2 linked regions of the Gloeobacter violaceus PCC 7421 genome follow. The protein of the gene in region 1 interacts with the protein of each later gene in a pairwise test. Links are inferred from orthologs where the notes say so. Each region holds a gene or a part of one and is shown in the gene's direction. Other genes may lie near its edges.

Region 1 (9,764 bases):
TTTTTGCTGAGAATCTGGCCCTCTCGGACGACCCGGCCTCCCTCGAAGAGGCGGAAAACCGCGCCAAAGCCGTCATTGCCCAATTGCAAAGCGGCCGGAGCGGCTGGAGCACCGATGCCGTCGCCTCCCTGGTCACAGCGGGCGGATACGACCGCAAAAGCTGGATGTTGGATCTGGTGCACCGCGATCCGGGTATCTTGGACCCTTACGCGGTGGTCCGTCCCACCCAGATCCAGCGCGTCGATGCCTTGCTCTACAGCGCCCGGCGCATCGCCGGGCACATCAACGGCACCAACTTTACCCTCAACGGCGGGGCGGTGGCGCCGGAGGTGGCGATCAGCGCCCCGGGGGCGGGATGGCTGGGCGAACTGACCACCGATGCCGCCCTGAAGGCGCGGGTGGAGGCCAAATCCAACCAGACCAATCCCCTTTCGGGAACAAGTTATAAATATGGAGCGTTGAACTACGATTACCGGTTGCGCAATGGAGAAGCCGCCTTGCGCCACGTCTCCCGCCTCAACACTGCCGAATCGATCCGATTTGGCAGCAGTAGTGGCGGTGCCCTCACCAGTAAGGTTTGCCGCAATGCCCAGTGCAACTAGACGCCCGCGCGGGCGCCGGGGTCTTACGCTCGTCGAGGTGCTGGTGGCCACGGTGCTCCTGGCGCTGTTTCTGGCGGCTCTCGCCCCGATGCTCTCCGCCGCTGCCCTACTGCGCAGGCAACAGGAACTGATCGCCGAGGCTACTAACCTCGCCCAACTCGAAATCGAAGAAATTCGCCGCTCCTGGTCGGCCATCGAAAACCGCGGTCTGGGCTCCCGCCAGAATATCGGCGGCCTGGTGCCGACCGCCATGCGCGACCGGCTTGTACCCCTGCCCCGGCCCTGTGTGCTGAGCGAGGTCGAATACGAAGGCTGCCAGTACCCCGAAGCGGTTCCGCCGGGGGCTCTGCCGCTTACCGCCTCCGAGAACTACCCCTTCAACTCGGACGGTTACGAAGTGAGCAGTCCCGACCCGAGCGGCGAAGGGCCGGACGATCTTTATCTTTATGATGTCAACCGCGAGCCGCCCGACTCACCGCGCTCGGCGGGCTTCACCATGGCGGGGGTGCGTGGTTCCAGAACCTACCGGGTGCAGGTCTTCTGGGGTTATGCGCCGGGCTCCGCCACCCCCGCTGTGGCCCTGGACGATCCCCAGTGGTACCGGCAGGAGGTGGTGCGGGTGGTGGTGCGCCTCTATCTGGCGGGCAAGGACGGCGATTTGCCGGTGGACGGCGACGGCAACCCGACCCGGCTCACCCGGGCGGTGCGGCCTTTGATCACCTCGCGCAGCGAGGAGGTGGCCGACACCCGGTCTGCCGCCAACGACCCGCAGACCCCGCCGGTTTTCAGCCCCCTCGCCCCGCTGGTGGTCCTGAGCGCCGATATCGCGAGGAGCTACCAGTGAGGCGCGCGGCCCTCGGATTTACGCTGCTCGAGCTGATAATCGTCATAGCCCTCATCGGTTTGTTGGCGAGTTTCGGAGCGGTGTCGGCCTACGGCCTTTTGCAGTCGCGCCGCTTCGACAGCGGTGTGCAGGAGTTGGCCCTGGCCGCCCGCAAGGCCCGCTCCCGCGCCCTCGAATCCTCCGAGACCTACACGTTCGAATTCACCCTGCACGACCCGGGCCGCAACGCCGATCCCGACGATCCGCCGGATCGCTACGCGCTTTACCGTGGTGCTGAACGTCCGGCTGTACCCGACTGGCGGCCCTTGCCCCAGCGCATCTGGATCTATCGCACCAGTATCCCGGGGCCGCCCTACCGCTGGACCTTCGACGAGCGCGGCACGGTGAATCCCTCCCAGATAGGCACCGTCGTGCTCCAGGACGGCGACAACCTTGATGCCGGTCTGGAAACAGCCAAAGACCTGCCCGGCTACCTGCGCAGCCGCGAGAGCAACCCCAACGGCGCAAGCCGGGGGGCGATCATGAACACCTATCTAGGTAAAATCAGCGTCGTCTCGGTGGGGACGCTCTGATGCGCAACCGCCGCGGCCTGACGTTGCTCGAACTGTTGATCACAGCGGTGATTGGTCTATTGCTCGTGGGGGCTGTGACCTACACCTTCACCAACTTCGGCAAAAATGCCCTGGTCGAAAACGCCGTGAGCGACGTGCAGATGGATCTGCACAGTGCCCTCGGGTTGATGACCGACGAATTGCGCCAGGCCCGCTATATCTACAACACCGACCCCAAAAGCAGTGCCACCGACCGTCTGCTCCTTGACCCGATAAACCCGACTACCGCCACCGAGGAAACGACCCTGGCCTTCGCCAATTTCGACAAAAGCCGGTTGGTACAGGCCGATTCGCCCGGCTTTCGGATTTTGTTGGCCTTCTGGGTGCCCACGGTGACAGGCACGGGTCGCCTGGGGGATCGCGCCTCCCCTGCGGGCCGGGGAACACCGCTCGCCTTCAACCTCGACAGCGGCGCTCTCACCGCCTGGGGCTCCGCCAACTCGATCCCGGCCTACAACCTGATTGTTTATTATGTCACCGACCCGCCCCCCGGCTCCGCCTGGGGCGGCCCGCGCATTCTGGAGCGCTGGGAATCACAACCGGTGCCGATCCGCTACGACGAGTTCGTCCAAGCTGAAAATTCCAACCGCTTTCTCGACCTTGCCAACTTCGATGCCACCGCCACTCCGCCGGTGGATGGCGTGTTCCTGCGCAGTTTGCCGTCGGCCGATGAGGCAAGTTTTGCCCTCGCCGATTTTCTCGACGCCGACAAGGGTATCGAGGTAAGGTACCTGAGCGCCCAGACGGTGCAAATCAGCCTACGGGGCAGCCTCGCAGGCAGCCAGGCCGATCGCTATCTGGCCTCCACCGGTTCAACCGCCCAGACGTACTTGCGCGAGAATGCGGGCGACGCCCTCGACTTTACGACCACCGTTGTCGCCCGCAACGTCTGCACCGCCAATGCCATCTGCGTGAAAGATCCCTGAGCGGCCAGAATTTAGCCGCCCGCCAGGTCAAGCCCGGTGCTGTCGGGCGGGTTGCTGCTGGACGGCAAGAGCGCCTCCGGGCTCACCGCAAAACCGACATCCGCGCCGTGACGGTTCAAGATTGCCAGTGCGTCGGTGACGCGAACCCCAAGCGCCTGCACCGTAACCAAGGTGGAGCCCTGGGCGACTCCCCGTTCGAAATGCCGTGCCTCCGCCTCAGGGACGCCCATACCTGTGAGCAGTTCCACCAACTTCTCCGCCAGGGCGGGCTCGCGGGGACTCAGCAGATTGGCGATTGTACCGAGGATACCACTGCCGCCCTCGGCGGCTTCTTCGACGGTCTGGGTGCCGGTTGCGTTGATCAGTTCGCGCTGTTCCTGCCGTTCGGCGAGCGCCACCCCAAGCGTGTCGAGATTGAACCCGTTCGCGTCGAGATCGGCGATGGCGGCTTCGGCGCTGCGCCGGTCCACGAACAGTCCGGCCAGCGTGCCCCTCTCGATAAGATCCGGCGGCAACGAAGTGAGCGGCTCGCGGGGTGTCTCCATGTTTTCCTCCTGTATGCCCTGGCGGCAGTTCTCTCCATCGTCGCGGCAGTCCGGCACGGCAGGCTCTCCCTGGGGGAAGAAAGCCCGCCATGCAGGCCGGAAGTGAGTTCGACCCCGCAAAATCAGGCTCAACAGCATTGACACTCCCCGCGGCTGAAGCTTCGGCAGCAGTCCACCGCGTCTGGCAGGACAACAGGATAACCAGGCGCTAAGCCTTGCCGCTCTCGGCGCACAGTCCTCTTCCACAGCTCTGGCCAGGCCAAGTCCCAGTCAGAGGCATGTCTTGCTGAGCCGTCGTTCGCCACCGGTATCGCCACCACCGTAAAGTACAATGAAGCCAGCGAAACAGTACCAAGTTAGTGCGGTATCCGTTCGAGTCCGGCGAGACGTTTAGCACCCGAAGGGAACAGGCAGGATGATCACTAGAGCTATCTATATGGACAACAACGCCACCACCCCGGTCGATCCGGTGGTGCTGGAGGTGATGTTGCCGTACTTCACCGAGAAATTCGGCAACGCGGCCAGCCGCAACCACGCCTATGGCTGGGAAGCGGAGGAAGCGGTCGAAAACGCCCGCGCCCAGATTGCTGCGGCGGTAGGGGCCGACCCGAAGGAAATCATCTTCACCAGCGGCGCCACTGAATCGAACAACCTCGCCCTCAAGGGTGTGGCCGAGGTGTACCGCGAGAAGGGCAACCACATCATCACCGTGGTCACCGAGCACAAGTGCATCCTGGATAGCGCCAAGTACCTCGAGCAGCACGGCTGCCGCATCACTTATCTGCCGGTCAAGCCCGACGGTCTCATAGATCTGGCCGAGTTGGAAGCGGCGATTACCCCTGAGACCGTTTTGATCTCGGTGATGTTCGCCAACAACGAAATCGGCGTCATTCAGCCTGTCGCCGAAATCGCCAAGATTGCCAAATCCCACGGCGTGCTCTTTCACACCGACGCTGCCCAGGCCCTGGGCAAAGTGCCCATCGACGTGCAGGCCCTAGGCATCGACTTGATGTCGATGTCAGGCCACAAGCTCTACGGCCCCAAGGGCATCGGTGCTCTCTACGTGCGGCGCAAGAACCCGCGTGTGCGCCTCGAAGCGCAGTTGCACGGCGGTGGCCATGAGCGGGGCATGCGCTCCGGTACCCTCTATGTGCCCCTGATTGTCGGCATGGGTGCCGCGGCCGAGCGGGCGGTGCAAAACCTCGAAGTCGAAGCGGCCCGGACGCGCAAACTGCGCGAGCGGCTCTTAGAACAAATTACCGGTCGGTTGAGCGAGGTTTATGTCAACGGCTCGCTGGAACATCGCCTGTCCGGCAACCTCAACTTGAGCTTCGCCTTTGTCGAAGGGGAAGCCCTGCTGATGGGCCTCAACGACACGGTGGCACTCTCCTCCGGGTCGGCGTGCACTTCGGCGTCGCTGGAGCCCAGTTACGTGCTCAAGGCCCTGGGGGTGGGCGACGAATTGGCTCACTCCTCGCTGCGCTTCGGGATCGGCCGCTTTAATACTGAAGAAGACATCGACCGCACCAGCGCCAAAATTGTCGAGGTGGTCAACCGCCTGCGCGAGATGTCGCCTCTGTGGGAGATGCACCAGGAAGGCATCGACCTGAAGCAGATGGCCTGGCCGCCCACTGACTTTCTTTTGCCCACCGCACACCCTGAAAGGATCCCAGGCCATGCCGTACAGCGATAAAGTCATCGACCACTACAACAATCTCCTGAGCCTGCCGCCGGTCAAGATCCACTGCTCGGTGCCGGCTGAGGATGCCATGCGGGCTGCCGTTGCCGACTACCAGGCCGAACAATCCAAAACCCTACCCACCCAGGAATGACACCATGACCACCAGCATCGACACCGCTCCGGCCCGTCGCCTTCCGCGCCGAGGCATCCAGATGACCGAAAGCGCCCTCGCCGAGGTGATGCGCCTGCGCGAGCGCCGCGGCGGCGATCTGATGCTGCGCGTCGGCGTCAAAGGCGGCGGTTGCTCGGGCCTCAGCTACACGATGGACTTCGAAGAAGAATCCAACGTCACCGCCCACGACGAGGTCTTCGACCACAGCGGCTTTAAAGTCGTCTCCGACAAAAAGAGTCTGCTGTTTCTCTACGGGCTGGTGCTCGACTACAGCGACGAATTGTTGGGCGGCGGCTTCAAGTTCAACAACCCCAACGCCGAGCGCTCCTGCTCCTGCGGCAGTTCCTTCTCGGCCTAGCGGCGCACCGCCCCATGGGCAGCACCGCCCGGCTGTTTCTGGACCCGGTTCAGTTTAGCGGTGATACCGCCCGGCTCGACCCGGCCCAGTCGCATTACCTCAGGCAGGTACTGCGGCTGCGGGACGGAGCAAGTTGCATCGTAGGCGACGGCCTGGGCAATACCTGGCAGGCGACCCTCGCGGGCGACACCGTCAGGCTCGGCTCGCTTTTGCCCCGAACGGGCGAATTGCCCCTGCCGGTCACCATCGCCTGCGCGGTTCCCAAGGGCGATCGCTGGGACTGGCTGTTGCAGAAGTCTACAGAGCTGGGGGCAGACCGGATTGTGCCGCTGGTGTGCGAGCGCTCGGTGGTGCAGCCGGATGCCAAGCGGCACAAGCGCTGGCAGGCGATCGTCCGCGAAGCCGCGGAGCAGTCGGAGCGCGCCGTGCTGCCCGTCGTCGAACCACCGGCCTTGTTTGGCATGTTTCTGAGGCACCCTGCCCGGGGTACGCGGCTTATCTGCACTGCCCGCGGTGTGCGGCCACCTTTGTTGAATTATTTGCCGGCCGCCGCCCTGACATTGCTATTTGGGCCGGAAGGGGGGTTCAGTGAGACCGAAGTGGCCGCCGCCACCGACGCCGGTTACCAGGTATGCAGCCTGGGCAGCCGTATCCTGCGCACCGAGACCGCACCGTTGCTTGCCCTCGGTTGGATTGCCGCCTGGTACGAAGGGAAGCCTGAGGACACTTGACGCTCCCTGGCGCAAATGCCACGATCAAATTACAAGATGTTACGCACAAGCCGCCAAGGATGCCATGCTTGTCCCTTTCGACCCTTCGCAATTCGAATCCGAATCGGCCACAGGCGAACGGCCGCAGGATAACAAACTCGTCCACTACTTGCGGATGCAGTCGCCCGAGTTGCTTTCGCAGATCGCCCAATCCGTCACCCCGGAAGTGCATCAGATGATCGCGGGCAATATCCAGGGGCTCATGGGTAGCCTGCCGAGCAACCAGTTCAATGTTCAGGTAAGCACCAACCGCGACAACCTCTCGGCTTTGCTCGCCTCGGCGATGATGACCGGCTATTTTCTGCGCAACGTCGAGCAGCGCATGGAACTGGAAGGCCGCTTGAATGCCGCCCTTGGCGGCGAGGATTGAGCACGTTTGTTCTTGCACTCTAAGCCGGTGCCCCACGCCGCACTTCTGCAGCGTGGGGCATTTTGATGAGCACGGCACGGTCCCAACGCGGAATCGGGATAACAAATCCCGAGGGGCTCCGGGGGTAGATATATGCATGCGCTGCAGATGGAACTTCGCGGACAGCTTGGTGGCAGCACAAAACCCATACCCTCGCGATCGGAGGGCTATGCTAAAATCCCGCAAATAATGATCGGCAGTACGGCATGCCGTTTACTACCCGAACAAAAGGGGCTTATGGCGCGCTTAGAGAACGCCGGTTTCTTTTTCATTTAGTGAAGGGTATTCGTCTTCATCGGTCGAAAGAAGCGTCGAACCCTTCGCCCAGGTGAGCAACGAAATCAAAAACGACTGGTAGCCAACGTGGCGCCTTTGGGCTTCGTCCTTAAGCCACTTGAGCAGTTCTCCGGGCATCCGGATGCTGATGAGAAAGCGTTCGTCAGTCTTAGCCGCTTCAAGGGTTTCATCGAGACTGGTGCGCGGCTTGTAGGCAAAACGTTTCCACACGTGGCGGTAACGGTAAATGGTGCTCACCGAGAGCTGGGTCTCGGAGGCGAGTTCGCGCACCAACTGGCTACTTTGCATCGGCAGCGCATTCTTTTTATGCAGCGCCTTCAATGCCAACTCGATCTTCTCCTGGTTTTCCATATCTACTGTTTTTCCTCCGGGATCATGGCTTGCTGTTGCAAACTATACATCAAACATAGCGAAGTTCCCGGGGAAGCGGGAAGCGATTTTTTGACTTTTCAGCAACCCAGCGCCTGCAAAAGATCGGGCACATCGGTAACCAAACCGTTCACCCGCCATTCGGTAAGTACAGCCATTTCCTTGGCGTCATTGACAGTCCAGGGTATTACCTGTAGACCGGCCGCCTGGGCTATCTCGACTGCGGAGCGATCGATAGACTGGTAGTAGGGACACCACAGCTGTGCATTAAGGTGTTGCATATCGGTCAGCAAATTGACCGGTGTATGTGCGGTAAGTAGGGCAGTTCGAATCGAGCGATTGCACTGCCCGATCGCCTGAAGTGCGCGGGGCACAAAGGACAGAACCACAACATTCTTACAGAAACTCGATCGTTCAATCGCAGAGGCAACACACTGTTCGAAGCGCTCGCCATGGGGGCCAAGCCATAGGGCGTCATAAAACGGGGCGCGTTTGATCTCAAGAAATATGCGAATGCTTTGCAAATATAGTGCCTGTTCGGCACCCAATTGCCCATAAGCCGCTAGCAACGCGAACACCTGCTCGAGGGTAGGCGGCACAAAGACGCTAGCTACATTTTTCATCAACAGCGGTGCGATCCGGCCTGTGTAGAGGGTTTTTGGGCGCTCCGCGGACCCCAATTCGAACTGGCAATCAGCGATGTAATTATCTTGAATCGTTGACAGTTCCAACTCTCCCCAGCAAGGCGGCTCCACAGGAAGCGGACCGGTGCTGAGGCGGCATTTGCCGGGCAGCGGGCGCGGGTCGTGGCTGACCAGCACCTGGCCGTCGCCGCTCAGGTGTAAGTCCATCTCGATACCGTCGACGCGCAGGTCGAGGGCTCTTTCGAAAGCCGGCAGCGTATTCTCGGGCACCTGCGCCCGGCAGCCGCGGTGGGCGATGACGAGCGGTCTAGCGGGTGGGGGAGAGGGCATTGCCCCGCAGTAGCGAGCCGAGCGTCTTGAGGGTGATCTTGGTCTGCACGAAGGGACCGGCGGGGACCACGGTCTTGTACAGGTACGAATCGAACGTCAGCCGCTGCACGTCGCGGTCGGCGCACATCTCGACGAACGCCTCGCGGGTGGCGTCGCTGCGGTAGAAGACATCCTGCAGGATCGAGAGCACCCGGTAGGTGAGGCCGTACTGGCGGTCCCAGCGCCGCACATATTCGCCCAATTGCGCTTCGGAGGGCAGCTTGCCGCCTGCGGCCGCCTCGACGATCGTCTGGGCGGCCATGCGGCCGGACTTGGCGGCGAAGTAGATGCCTTCGCCGCTCGATTTGGTGACGTAGCCCGCAGCGTCGCCCACCAGCATTACCCGGTCTACCACCCGGCGCGGGCGCGAGCGCTCCGGCAGCGGGTGCGCTTCAATTTTGATAATCTTGCCCCCGGCGATTTTGGCCCCCGCCCGCTCGCGCAGCGCCTTCTGCATCCGGCGGATGCCGTCTTTGTTGGGGGACATGGTGCCGGTGCCGACGGCGACGTGATTCGACTTCGGAAAGATCCAGGCATAAAAATCGGGCGAGACGTCAAAACCCAGGTACATCTCGGCGCGGTCTTCGTAGTAGGCCATCTTCTCGGGCGGCAACTCGATGCGCTCTTGAAAGGCGATGGCGTAGGGCACGTCCCCGGCGTCGATGGTCTTGGCGATCTTTGAGTGAAAGCCGTCGGCACCGATCACGATGTCCGCTTTGAGGGAGCGGGCGTTGCCGTCCTTGTCGCGGTACTCCAGAACGTAGGGGGTGCCGCGCTTGAGTTCGGTGAAGGTGCCCTCGATGAGGTGCGCTCCCACCGAAGCGGCCCGGTTGCGCAAGAACCCATCCAGCACCTCGCGGCGGCACATGCCGATGTATTCGTCCTGCTTGGTAAGGGAGATGTCCACCGCGTGGTTGCTCGGGGCAATCATCGACATGTTGCGCACACGCCGGTCGATGATCTCGCTGGGCAAATCGAACTCGCTTACCATGCACAGCGGAATCGCCCCGCCGCAGGGTTTGGCGTTGCTCAGGTTCTTCTCGATGAGATAAGTTTCAAACCCGGCCTTCGCACAAATTTCGGCGGCGCTCGAACCGCCAGGACCCGAACCCACCACCGCTACTCGAAGTGTCACTGGTTTCCCTCCGCCGCAAGACGCCCGACTGG
Region 2 (9,816 bases), 3.1 Mb from region 1 along the record:
AAGCGATCGAAGACGTGGGCCTCACACCTCAACTGGAACTGCCGGCCACCACAGCATCCGCTATCCGCGAAGCCCTCGCCACCCTTGCCGCCGCCGCCTGAGCAACGGTTTTCCCTGGCACCTGGTGTTGCACGACAATCTGTGGGGCGAGAGGTGGAACCCCCTTCGGGTTCCCCTCTCGCGCTCTCCTCCTCCCCGCGTCGAGGGGCGTGCCACCCCCCCGACACCCCCCCGGACTTAGCGGCATGGTGGGCGGGAGAGTCGGTGGGTGGGATCGGTTTATTCTTCCAGGGCCTGCACGACGCGTGTCGACTGCGGCGATGGGGCTGGCTGGCCGTTGGGCTGCAGAAGTGTTGAGAAGTGAGGCGGTGAGGGCAAAGGCTATGGGAAACCTGATGGTCAACGGTTTCCCCCTAGCGCCTGATATATATCAATACTGCAATCTCCGCACCAGCAGCGAAAAGACTACCACGCCAAAAGCGGCGACGGCGAGGATGGCATAGTACAGCAGAAAGTACGCGCAGAGGGGCGCCCCCTCGAACGGGAGGCCCGACCAGAACAGATCGATCATGGTGATGCTCGCTGGTAAATGTGGCGATTACGGCTCTCTTGGCTGCCTTTGTCCGCAATTTACGGCTTGCAAATTCAGCAAATGCGGCCCGTTGTTCCACTTTCGCGGGCGGCACAGCTCGAAATAGCACTAAAATGGTCTTGTATGACGGCAGGTAACAGCCCATGATCCGCATCACCCGGCAGTCAGACTACGGCATCGTGCTGGTAAGCCATCTGGCGGCGCATCCTGAGCGCAGCTTCGGGGCGCCCGAGTTGGCGGCCCAGGTCAACCTGCCGCTGCCCATTGTGCGCAAGATCCTCAAGCTGCTGGCGCGTGAAGGGTTGTTAGTCTCGCAGCGCGGCGTCAAGGGCGGCTACTGCCTGGCGTTGCCGCCGGCGGTGATCTCGGTGGCCGATGTGGTCACGGCCCTCGAAGGGCCGATAGCACTCACCGAGTGCATCGAAGATGCGCCGGGGGGCGGTTGCGCCCACGAGGCGGTCTGCCCCCTGATGCCCAAGTGGCAGCGCATCAACGCCGTTATCCAGCAAGCCCTCTCAGGCATCAGTCTCAGCGAACTGATTGCTCCCTGGCCTCAGGAACTACCCGTCCTGTCCCACGCCGCACGCCCGGTGCCGGCGGCTGTCCAGACACCCCTACGCTGATCTTACGGAGCGACCATGACCACTTCGACCCAGACGATTGAACAACTGGCGGGCAAGGAGTACCAGTACGGATTTGTCACCGACATCGAGCAGGAAACCGTCCCGCCCGGATTGTCGGAGGAGGTGATCCGGCTGATTTCTGCTAAGAAGCAGGAGCCTGAGTTCATGCTCGAATGGCGGCTGAAGGCTTACCGCCACTGGCTTTCGATGACGACACCCGAGTGGGCCAACGTGCACTACCCGCCGATTGATTATCAAAATATCGTCTACTACGCCGCCCTCAAGCCCAAAACCGACGGTCCCAAGAGTCTGGACGAGGTGGACCCGGAGCTGTTGCGCACCTACGAAAAGCTGGGTATTCCTTTGCAGGAGCGCGCGGCCCTGGCCGGGGTGGCGGTCGACGCGGTTTTCGACAGCGTCTCGGTGGCCACAACCTTCAAAGACAAGCTCGGGGCGATGGGCATTATCTTCTGCTCGTTTTCTGAGGCGGTGCGCGAGCATCCCGAACTGGTGCGCAAGTACCTCGGATCGGTGGTGCCGACCGGCGACAATTTCTACGCCGCGCTCAACTCGGCAGTCTTCACCGACGGCTCGTTCGTCTACGTGCCCAAGGGGGTGCGCTGCCCGATGGAGTTGTCTACTTATTTTCGCATCAACGCCAAGAACACCGGCCAGTTCGAGCGCACGCTGATCATCGCCGACGCGGGCAGCTACGTGAGCTATCTCGAAGGCTGCACCGCCCCGATGCGCGACGAAAATCAGCTGCACGCGGCGGTGGTGGAGTTGATTGCCCACGACGATGCCACCATCAAGTACTCGACCGTCCAGAACTGGTACCCGGGCGACAAAGAGGGCAAAGGCGGCATCTACAACTTCGTTACCAAGCGGGGCCGCTGCGAGGGCCGCAACTCCAAGATTTCCTGGACGCAGGTGGAGACGGGTTCGGCCATCACCTGGAAGTACCCGAGCTGCATCCTCAAGGGCGACAACTCCGTGGGCGAGTTCTATTCGGTGGCGCTCACCAACAACTACCAGCAGGCCGATACCGGCACTAAGATGATCCACATCGGCAAGAACACCAAAAGCACGATCGTCTCCAAGGGCATCTCGGCGGGCCACGGCCAGAACACCTACCGCGGGGCGGTGAAGATCTTGAGCGGTGCCGATGGGGCGCGTAACTACTCGCAGTGCGACTCGCTGTTGATTGGCGAAGATTGTGGGGCGCACACGTTTCCGTATATCGACGTGCAGAACCCGACGGCGCGCATGGAGCACGAGGCGTCCACCTCCAAAATCGGCGAGGACCAGATTTTCTACTGCAACCAGCGGGGCATCGCCACCGAGGATGCCGTGTCGATGATCGTCAACGGCTTCTGCAAAGAAGTGTTCCGCGAGTTGCCGATGGAATTTGCGGTCGAAGCCCAGAAGCTGCTCGAAGTCAGCCTCGAAGGCAGCGTCGGCTAAATGGAGAACCACCCTATGCTCGAAATTACCAACCTGCAGGCGCGGGTCGAAGGCAAAGCGATCCTCAAAGGAATAGATCTGACCGTCCGCCCCGGCGAGGTGCACGCCATTATGGGTCCGAACGGCTCGGGCAAGAGTACCCTGGCCGGGGTGCTCGCCGGGCGCGAGGAGTACGAGGTGACCGGCGGCGCGGTGCGCTATCTGGACCAGGATTTGCTCGAACTCGCCCCGGAGGAGCGCGCCCGCGCGGGACTTTTGCTGGCCTTTCAGTACCCGGTGGAGATTCCTGGCGTGAGCAACGTCTATTTTCTAAAGGCGGCGCTCAACGCGCTGCGCAAACATCGGGGCGAAGGCGAACTGGACGCGGTCGAATTTTTGGCCCTGGTGCGGGGGAAGCTCAAGACCGTGCAGATGGCCGAGAGCTTTTTGCGCCGCTCGGTCAACGAGGGCTTCTCCGGGGGCGAGAAAAAGCGCAACGAAATTCTGCAGATGGCGCTGTTGGAACCGTGCCTCGCCATTCTTGACGAGACCGATTCGGGCCTCGATATCGACGCGCTCAAAATCGTGGCGGATGGTGTGAATGGCCTGCGCTCGCCCGAGCGCTCCTTTCTGGTCATCACCCACTACCAGAGGCTGCTCGATTACATCGTGCCCGACTTCGTGCACGTGCTGATGAACGGCCGCATCGTGCGCTCGGGTGGGCGTGAACTGGCCCTCGAACTCGAAGAAAAAGGCTACGGCTGGCTCGAAGCGGAGGTGACCGTCGGTGCCTAGGGAGTCTGCCATGCCCGCTGCAATCGAAAAAAACGTGTTCGTTCCCGACTTCGAGCCTTTTATTGCCGCTCGCCCGGGCGAGGCTGAAGCGGTGCTTGCCTCGCGGCGCGCGGCGATGGGACGCTTTGTACAGCTCGGAGTACCCCATCGGCGCCTGGAGAACTGGCGGCACACCGATCTTTCGGCCCTCACGAAAAACCGGTTTACCCTCGCAGCCGAACCGGTTTCCATCGATCCGGTTCAGTTGGTTCCCTACACTTTTTCCGGTGCGCGCGAACTGGTATTTGTGGACGGACTTTTCAGCGCGGAACTGTCAAACCCCGGCAAAGCGCAGTCTGGTCTGCTTCTGGGCAGTTATGCCGAGTGTCTGCCAGAGGATGCGCTGCGGTGGGCGGTTGCTCCCGAGGCCGCCGAAGCGCTCGAAGCGCTCAACGGGGCCTACTGGCAGGACGGGGCGTGCGTGGATCTGGCGGCCGATGCCCGCGTCGAAGAACCGATTCACCTGCTGTTCATCGCCACCGGGGCCGATTTGCCCCTCGCCCAGTTTGTGCGCAACCGGATCACAGCCGGGCCGGGCAGCCGGGCCACGATTATCGAGACCTACGCAAGCCTCGGGGCGGGTGTGCATTTCACCTGCCCCGTCGGCGCTGTCGATGTGGGAGCCGACGCCGACCTCGACCACTACCGCCTCGGGCAGGAGAACGCCGCCGCCTTTCACCTGGCGACCTCGCGGGTGCGCCTTGGGCGCGACGCCCGCTTCAAGTCTCTCGCGTTCGTGGCCGGTGGCGGCCTGGTGCGCCATGACTTGTTTGCCGAACTGGCCGGTCCCGGCAGCGAAGCGACCCTGCACGGACTCTATCTGGCAGGCGGCACCCGGCACGTCGATCATCATCTCTGGGTGCGCCACAGTGCCCCCCACGCGGCAAGCCGCCAGATCTACAAGGGTATCCTCGCCGGCCGGGCGCGCGCCGTCTTTAACGGCAACGTCTTTGTTGCCTCCGAAGCGGCCAAGACCGACGCAAAGCAGACCAACCGCAACCTGTTGCTCTCGGACGCAGCGCTGGTGCACTCCAACCCCCAACTGGAGATCTACGCAGGGGATGTGCGCTGCACCCACGGCTCCACCGTGGGACAACTCGATGAAGAAGCACTCTTCTACCTGCGCTCGCGCGGCCTGGATGAGGCGCAAGCCAAAAATCTGCTGACCCGCGCCTTTGCAGGCGACCTGTTCGAAGATATCCGGCTTGCCGCCCTGCGCGACCGGCTGGAGACCCTTTTGTACACCTGGCTCTCCTTTGAGGCCGGAATTGCCGGAACGCAACCATGACCTTCACCGCCCAAGCTCACCGGACCCTGACTCCCGCCGCCGTCGAACGCCTGCGCGCCGATTTTCCGATTTTGCGCCAGACCGTCTACGGCAAGCCGCTGGTTTACCTGGACAACGCCGCCACCACCCAGAAGCCCCAGGCGGTGCTCGACGCCATCGCCGCACTCTACACCGGCTATTACTCGAACATCCACCGCGGCGTGCACCACCTCAGTCAGCTTTCTACCGAAGCCCACGAACAGGCCCGCATCAAGGTGCAGCAATTTATAAACGCCCAGAGCGATCGCGAGATCGTCTTCGTGCGCGGCTGCACCGAGGGGATCAACCTGGTGGCCCAGACGTTTGGCCGCGAGCGCGTCGGTCCGGGCGACGAGATTGTCATTTCCGCCATGGAGCACCACTCCAACATCGTTCCCTGGCAGATGCTCTGCCAGGAAAAAGGAGCGATCCTCAAAGTGGCGCCCATCGACGATCGCGGCGAAATCATCCTTGAAGCCTTCGAGCAACTCCTGGGCGAGCGCACGAAGCTGGTGGCGGTGGTGCACCTGTCGAACGCTCTGGGTACGATTAACCCGGTGGCGCGCTTGATTGAACTGGCCCACACCCGCGGCATTCCGGTGCTGGTGGACGGCGCCCAGGCGGTGTCCCATATTGCCGTGGACGTGCAGGCGCTCGACTGCGACTTTTACGTTTTCTCGGGCCACAAGCTCTACGCGCCTACCGGCATCGGCGTGCTCTACGGCAAGGCGGAACTGCTGGAGGCGATGTCCCCCTGGCAGGGCGGCGGAGACATGATCCGCTCGGTCAGCTTCGAGAAGACGATCTACAGCGACTTGCCCTACAAATTCGAAGCGGGTACCCCGGACATCGCCGGGGCCATCGCCCTGGGTGTTGCCGTCGACTATGTGCAGCACATCGGCCTGGAGGCGATTGCAGGCTACGAGCAGGAACTGCTCGATTACGCCACCGAAGCGCTCAGCGCCATCGACGGCGTCAAGCTCATCGGTACCGCCCGCGATAAGGCGAGCGTGCTTTCTTTTGTGCTGGCCGGGGTCCATCCCCACGACATCGGCACGATTCTCGACCGCAAAGGCATCGCCGTACGGGCGGGCCACCACTGCGCCCAGCCGGTGATGCAGCGCTTCAAGGTGCCGGCCACCGCCCGCGCCTCGTTCGCCTTTTACAACACCCGCGCCGAGGTCGATGCGCTGGTGGCGGCAATCCAACAAGTGCAGGAGATGTTTAGCTGATGTTCTCGGATCTGCGCGATCTCTATCAAGAAGTGATCCTCGACCACTACAAGCGTCCGCGCAATTTCGGATTGCTGGAGGCGGCCAACCGCGAGGCGGAAGGCCACAATCCGCTCTGCGGCGACCAGGTGACCATTTATCTGCAGGTCGAAGACGGCATCGTCAAAGACATCCGCTTTCAGGGAGCCGGCTGCGCCATTTCGACCGCCTCCGCCTCGTTGATGACCGACGCGCTCAAGGGCAAGTCCGTGCAGGAAGTCGACACCCTGTTCGAGCGCTTCCACCGGCTGGTGACCGACAGCAGTGCCGAGGCCGGCCCGGAGTTGGGAAAACTCGCGATCCTAGCGGGGGTGCGCGAGTACCCCGTGCGCGTCAAGTGCGCCACCCTTGCCTGGCATACCCTACAGGCCGCCCTGCGCGGAAGCGGCGCGGTGACGACGGAGTAACCACCATGAACAAAGACAGTGAACTGCAATCGCAGGTGGTCGAAGCCCTCAAGGGGGTCTACGACCCGGAAATTCCGATCAACATCTACGACCTGGGCCTGGTCTACGACGTGAGCGTGGCCGCGGGCCACGTCGCGGTCCAGATGACCCTCACCGCTCCGAGTTGCCCGGTGGCGGGCTCGCTGCCCGGCGAAGTCGAAATGAAAATCCGCGAACTGCCGGGGGTGGTCTCTGCCCAGGTCGAACTGGTCTGGGAACCGGCCTGGACCATCGAACGCATGCCCGAGGAAGCCAAACTCCAACTAGGCCTTTTTTAACCCGGCCCGGCCATACGGCCAGTAAGACCGAACCCCCGGCTGGACGCTCGTCCAGCCGGGGGTTGGGTGTATTGCAGCAGAGATACAGGACTGACGTTGTAGCGGTATGGAAGGGGGGTATTCATCTGCGCAATGTGGTCCGGAAAGAGCGCCACTGCGAGCGCTATCGGGGATCCCCTGGCAGTGCCCTGAGCCAGGGCACTGCACTGATTCAACACACCCAAGCTGACTCTAGCCACGGTCAGCACCTGCGTCCTCAAGAGCGGGCCGGAGCGATAAGTCTGTTGTAAGGTTAACCAGCCAACGTCAGTAGAACGTCAAAACAGCGTGAAAGTCGCGTGAAACTACCGACCATTTGTCAGCGGGTTGACGTATCGTTGGAGCGACTATCCTCACTACACTACGAGCGGAAAATCTTGACACGGCTGGCGATCTCACTGCTCGGTCCGTTTGAAGCGACGCTGGATGGGCGGCTGTTGCCGCATTTTGCCTACGAGAAAGTGCGTCTTTTATTGGCATATCTGGTCGTCGAGGCGCGCTACGTCCACCACCGCGACACCCTCGCGGCATTGCTCTGGCCGGATCAATCAAGTGCCGTCGCCCGCGGTAATCTGCGCAAGGCCCTGCTGTCGCTGCGCCAGGTGTTGGGGGATCATCTGGCCCAGGTGCCGTTTTTGATCGCTACCCGCAACACCATCCAGTTCAACCGGGCCGGTGATTTCACCCTGGATATTACGGCGTTTATCGCACAGCTCGACGCTTATGCTCAACGACAGCCCAACGACGACTCTGCGGTCACCGGTCGTGTGTTGCTTTTGGAGCAGGCCGTCGCCCTCTACCGCGGTCCTTTTCTGGGCGAGGCGAATCTGCCGGGCTGTGAAGCGTTCGAAGACTGGGCCGTTCCGATTCGGGAACAGTTGCACTTGCAGGCGTTGGCGGCCTGCGCGGCGATCACCGCCTACTACGAACAACAGCGCTGCTGGGAACAGGTGCAGCGTTACGCCTGGCGGCAACTCACCCTCGAACCGTGGAACGAAAATGCCCACTGCGCATTGATGCGGGCCCTGGCCTATAGCGGGCAGCGTGGAGCAGCACTGCAACAATATGAGCGCTGCCGCAAGGTACTCGCCGAGGCGCTCGGCGTCTTGGAGGCGGAGCCTGCCACGACGGCGCTGTACGAACAGATCCGCAGCGGCGCCCTGGGGCCGCCGGAGCCTGCAGCCCTGGCTTCGAGCGCCCCAGGGCGCCGAGCAGTTCCGGGGCCGGGGAACTTGCCGGCACCGCTCACGGGACTGGTGGGGCGGCAGCAGGAGATCTTGGCGGCGGGGGAACTGTTGACGCGCGAAGAGGTGCGGCTGGTGTGCTTCACCGGCGTGGGCGGTACCGGTAAGACGCGACTGGCGTTGGCGGTAGCCCAGGCGCGTCGGCAGAACTTTGCAGAGGGCGTCTGGTTCGTAGGACTCGCGGCCCTGGACGATGCGGCACTGCTGCCGGTGGCAATCGCCCACGCTCTGGCGGTGCAGGAGTCCGGCGCGGGGACGCTCCTGCAGCGCCTGGTCGCTTTTTTGCGGGAGCGGCAGGCGCTGTTGGTGTTGGATAACTTTGAGCACATCACCCAGGCCGCTGGGATCGTCGCCGAGCTGCTTTCCGCTTGTCCGCTGCTCAAAATATTGATCACCAGCCGCACGCGATTGCGCCTGTACGGCGAGTGGGAGTTTGGCGTGCCCCCCCTCGCCTTGCCGACTTCTGAAGGGCCGCTCACTTACGAGCGAATCTGCGCGTCGGAGGCGGTACAACTTTTTGCCGCCCGCGCCGAGGCTGCTCGGCGCGACTTTGTGCTGACCCCGGCGGTGGCTCCGGCGGTGGCGGCCATCTGCACCCACCTCGACGGGCTACCCCTGGCCATCGAGTTGGCCGCAGCCCGCAATGCACGGCTTGACCCGCCGGCCCTGCTGGAGCAACTCGACAAACGCCTGCCGTTCCTGGTCGATGGTCCCGCCAATGTCCCCAACCGCCACCGGACCTTGCGCCAGGCGATCGCTTGGAGCTACAACCTGTTGCCGTGCAATGAGCGGCAATTGTTCCGGCGATTGGGGGTCTTTGCGGGCGGCTGGTCGGTGGAATCCGCGCTGGCCGTCTGCAGCGATCCGGACGACAGCGGGCGCGACCCGGCGGCAGAACTGCTCTCGCTTGCCAATCACCACCTGCTCAAGCAGGAGCCCGTCGCTGAAGCAGAAAGGCGCTTTGCCATGCTTGCGACCCTCCGCGAATACGCTCTGGCGGAGCTGGAGGCCGCAGACGAGCTAGAAGCGGTGCAACAACGGCACGGCGAGTATTTTCTGCAGTGGGCGACAGCTTCCGAGGCGCACCTGCGGGGCGCGCAGCAGGGGAGCTGGTACCGCCGGTTCGCAGTCGAGCACGAAAATTTGCGGGCCGCTTTGCACTGGACCTTTGCCCACGGGCGGGCGGAGGCAGCGGCCCGCCTGGCAACGGCGCTGTGCCGGTTCTGGTGGTTCTGCGGCCATTTGAGCGAGGGTCGGCGCTGGCACGAGGCGATCCTCGCCCGGCGAGAACATTTGTCCGGACCGATACTGGCCCGGTTGCTGGCTGGCGTCGGTATGCTGGCGCTGCGCCAGGGCGATGCGGCGCAGGCCGCAGTCTGGTACGGCCAAAGCGAACGGTTGTGTCTCGAACTGCGGGACACCGCCGGTCTGGCCGTGGCGGCGGCGGGCCTCGGGATGGCGGCCTACTACGGGCGGGAACACGCCGCGGCCCAGGAGCATTTCGAACAGAGCCTGATTCGCGAGCAGGAGTACGGCTTACCCCTGGCCGAGGTGGCGCTGGCCCGTTTTTTGCGCGCGGCCGTGCAGTTTCATACCGGCAACCCGGCCCGGGCGCACAACTTACTGTTGGAGGCTCTGGAGCATAGCCGCACCCTGGGCGAACCGTTCGTCACGGCACTCTGTCTGGCGGGCCTGGGGCAGATCGCTCTTGCGACGGGTGAGTACTCGCGTGCAGAGCAG

The links.
Region 2: the proteins of GLL_RS22570 (region 1) and sufU interact in binary tests that used the Escherichia coli proteins (3 or more experiments, as listed by UniProt). The link is inferred for Gloeobacter violaceus PCC 7421 from one-to-one orthologs.

What each region holds. Positions count from the first base shown.
Region 1 is NC_005125.1:4,608,817-4,618,580, reverse strand. The notes cover bases 3,136-6,082. They hold GLL_RS22570 (IscS subfamily cysteine desulfurase), read left to right. Parts: upstream 3,136-3,943; coding sequence 3,944-5,221; downstream 5,222-6,082. Other genes in these bases: GLL_RS22555 (RsmE family RNA methyltransferase), read left to right, coding at 5,754-6,082; GLL_RS22560 (HesB/IscA family protein), read left to right, coding at 5,365-5,739; GLL_RS22575 (general stress protein), read right to left, coding at 3,136-3,528. In the rest of the region: GLL_RS22595 (hypothetical protein), read left to right, coding at 1-602; GLL_RS22590 (prepilin-type N-terminal cleavage/methylation domain-containing protein), read left to right, coding at 586-1,446; GLL_RS22585 (prepilin-type N-terminal cleavage/methylation domain-containing protein), read left to right, coding at 1,443-2,018; GLL_RS22580 (PilW family protein), read left to right, coding at 2,018-2,983; more of GLL_RS22575, read right to left, coding at 2,995-3,135; more of GLL_RS22555, read left to right, coding at 6,083-6,470; GLL_RS22550 (DUF760 domain-containing protein), read left to right, coding at 6,535-6,879; GLL_RS22545 (hypothetical protein), read right to left, coding at 7,165-7,566; GLL_RS22540 (glycerophosphodiester phosphodiesterase), read right to left, coding at 7,665-8,558; chlP (geranylgeranyl reductase), read right to left, coding at 8,536-9,764. UniProt on the Escherichia coli protein: Master enzyme that delivers sulfur to a number of partners involved in Fe-S cluster assembly, tRNA modification or cofactor biosynthesis. Catalyzes the removal of elemental sulfur from cysteine to produce alanine.
Region 2 is NC_005125.1:1,464,452-1,474,267, forward strand. The notes cover bases 4,754-7,752. They hold sufU (Fe-S cluster assembly sulfur transfer protein SufU), read left to right. Parts: upstream 4,754-6,029; coding sequence 6,030-6,476; downstream 6,477-7,752. Other genes in these bases: sufD (Fe-S cluster assembly protein SufD), read left to right, coding at 4,754-4,780; GLL_RS07130 (cysteine desulfurase), read left to right, coding at 4,777-6,030; GLL_RS07140 (SUF system Fe-S cluster assembly protein), read left to right, coding at 6,482-6,793; GLL_RS07145 (AfsR/SARP family transcriptional regulator), read left to right, coding at 7,210-7,752. Outside these bases: GLL_RS07100 (alpha/beta fold hydrolase), read left to right, coding at 1-101; GLL_RS07105 (hypothetical protein), read right to left, coding at 431-571; GLL_RS07110 (SUF system Fe-S cluster assembly regulator), read left to right, coding at 736-1,215; Fe-S cluster assembly protein SufB, read left to right, coding at 1,231-2,679; Fe-S cluster assembly ATPase SufC, read left to right, coding at 2,695-3,453; more of sufD, read left to right, coding at 3,464-4,753; more of GLL_RS07145, read left to right, coding at 7,753-9,816. UniProt on the Escherichia coli protein: A scaffold on which IscS assembles Fe-S clusters. Exists as 2 interconverting forms, a structured (S) and disordered (D) form. The D-state is the preferred substrate for IscS.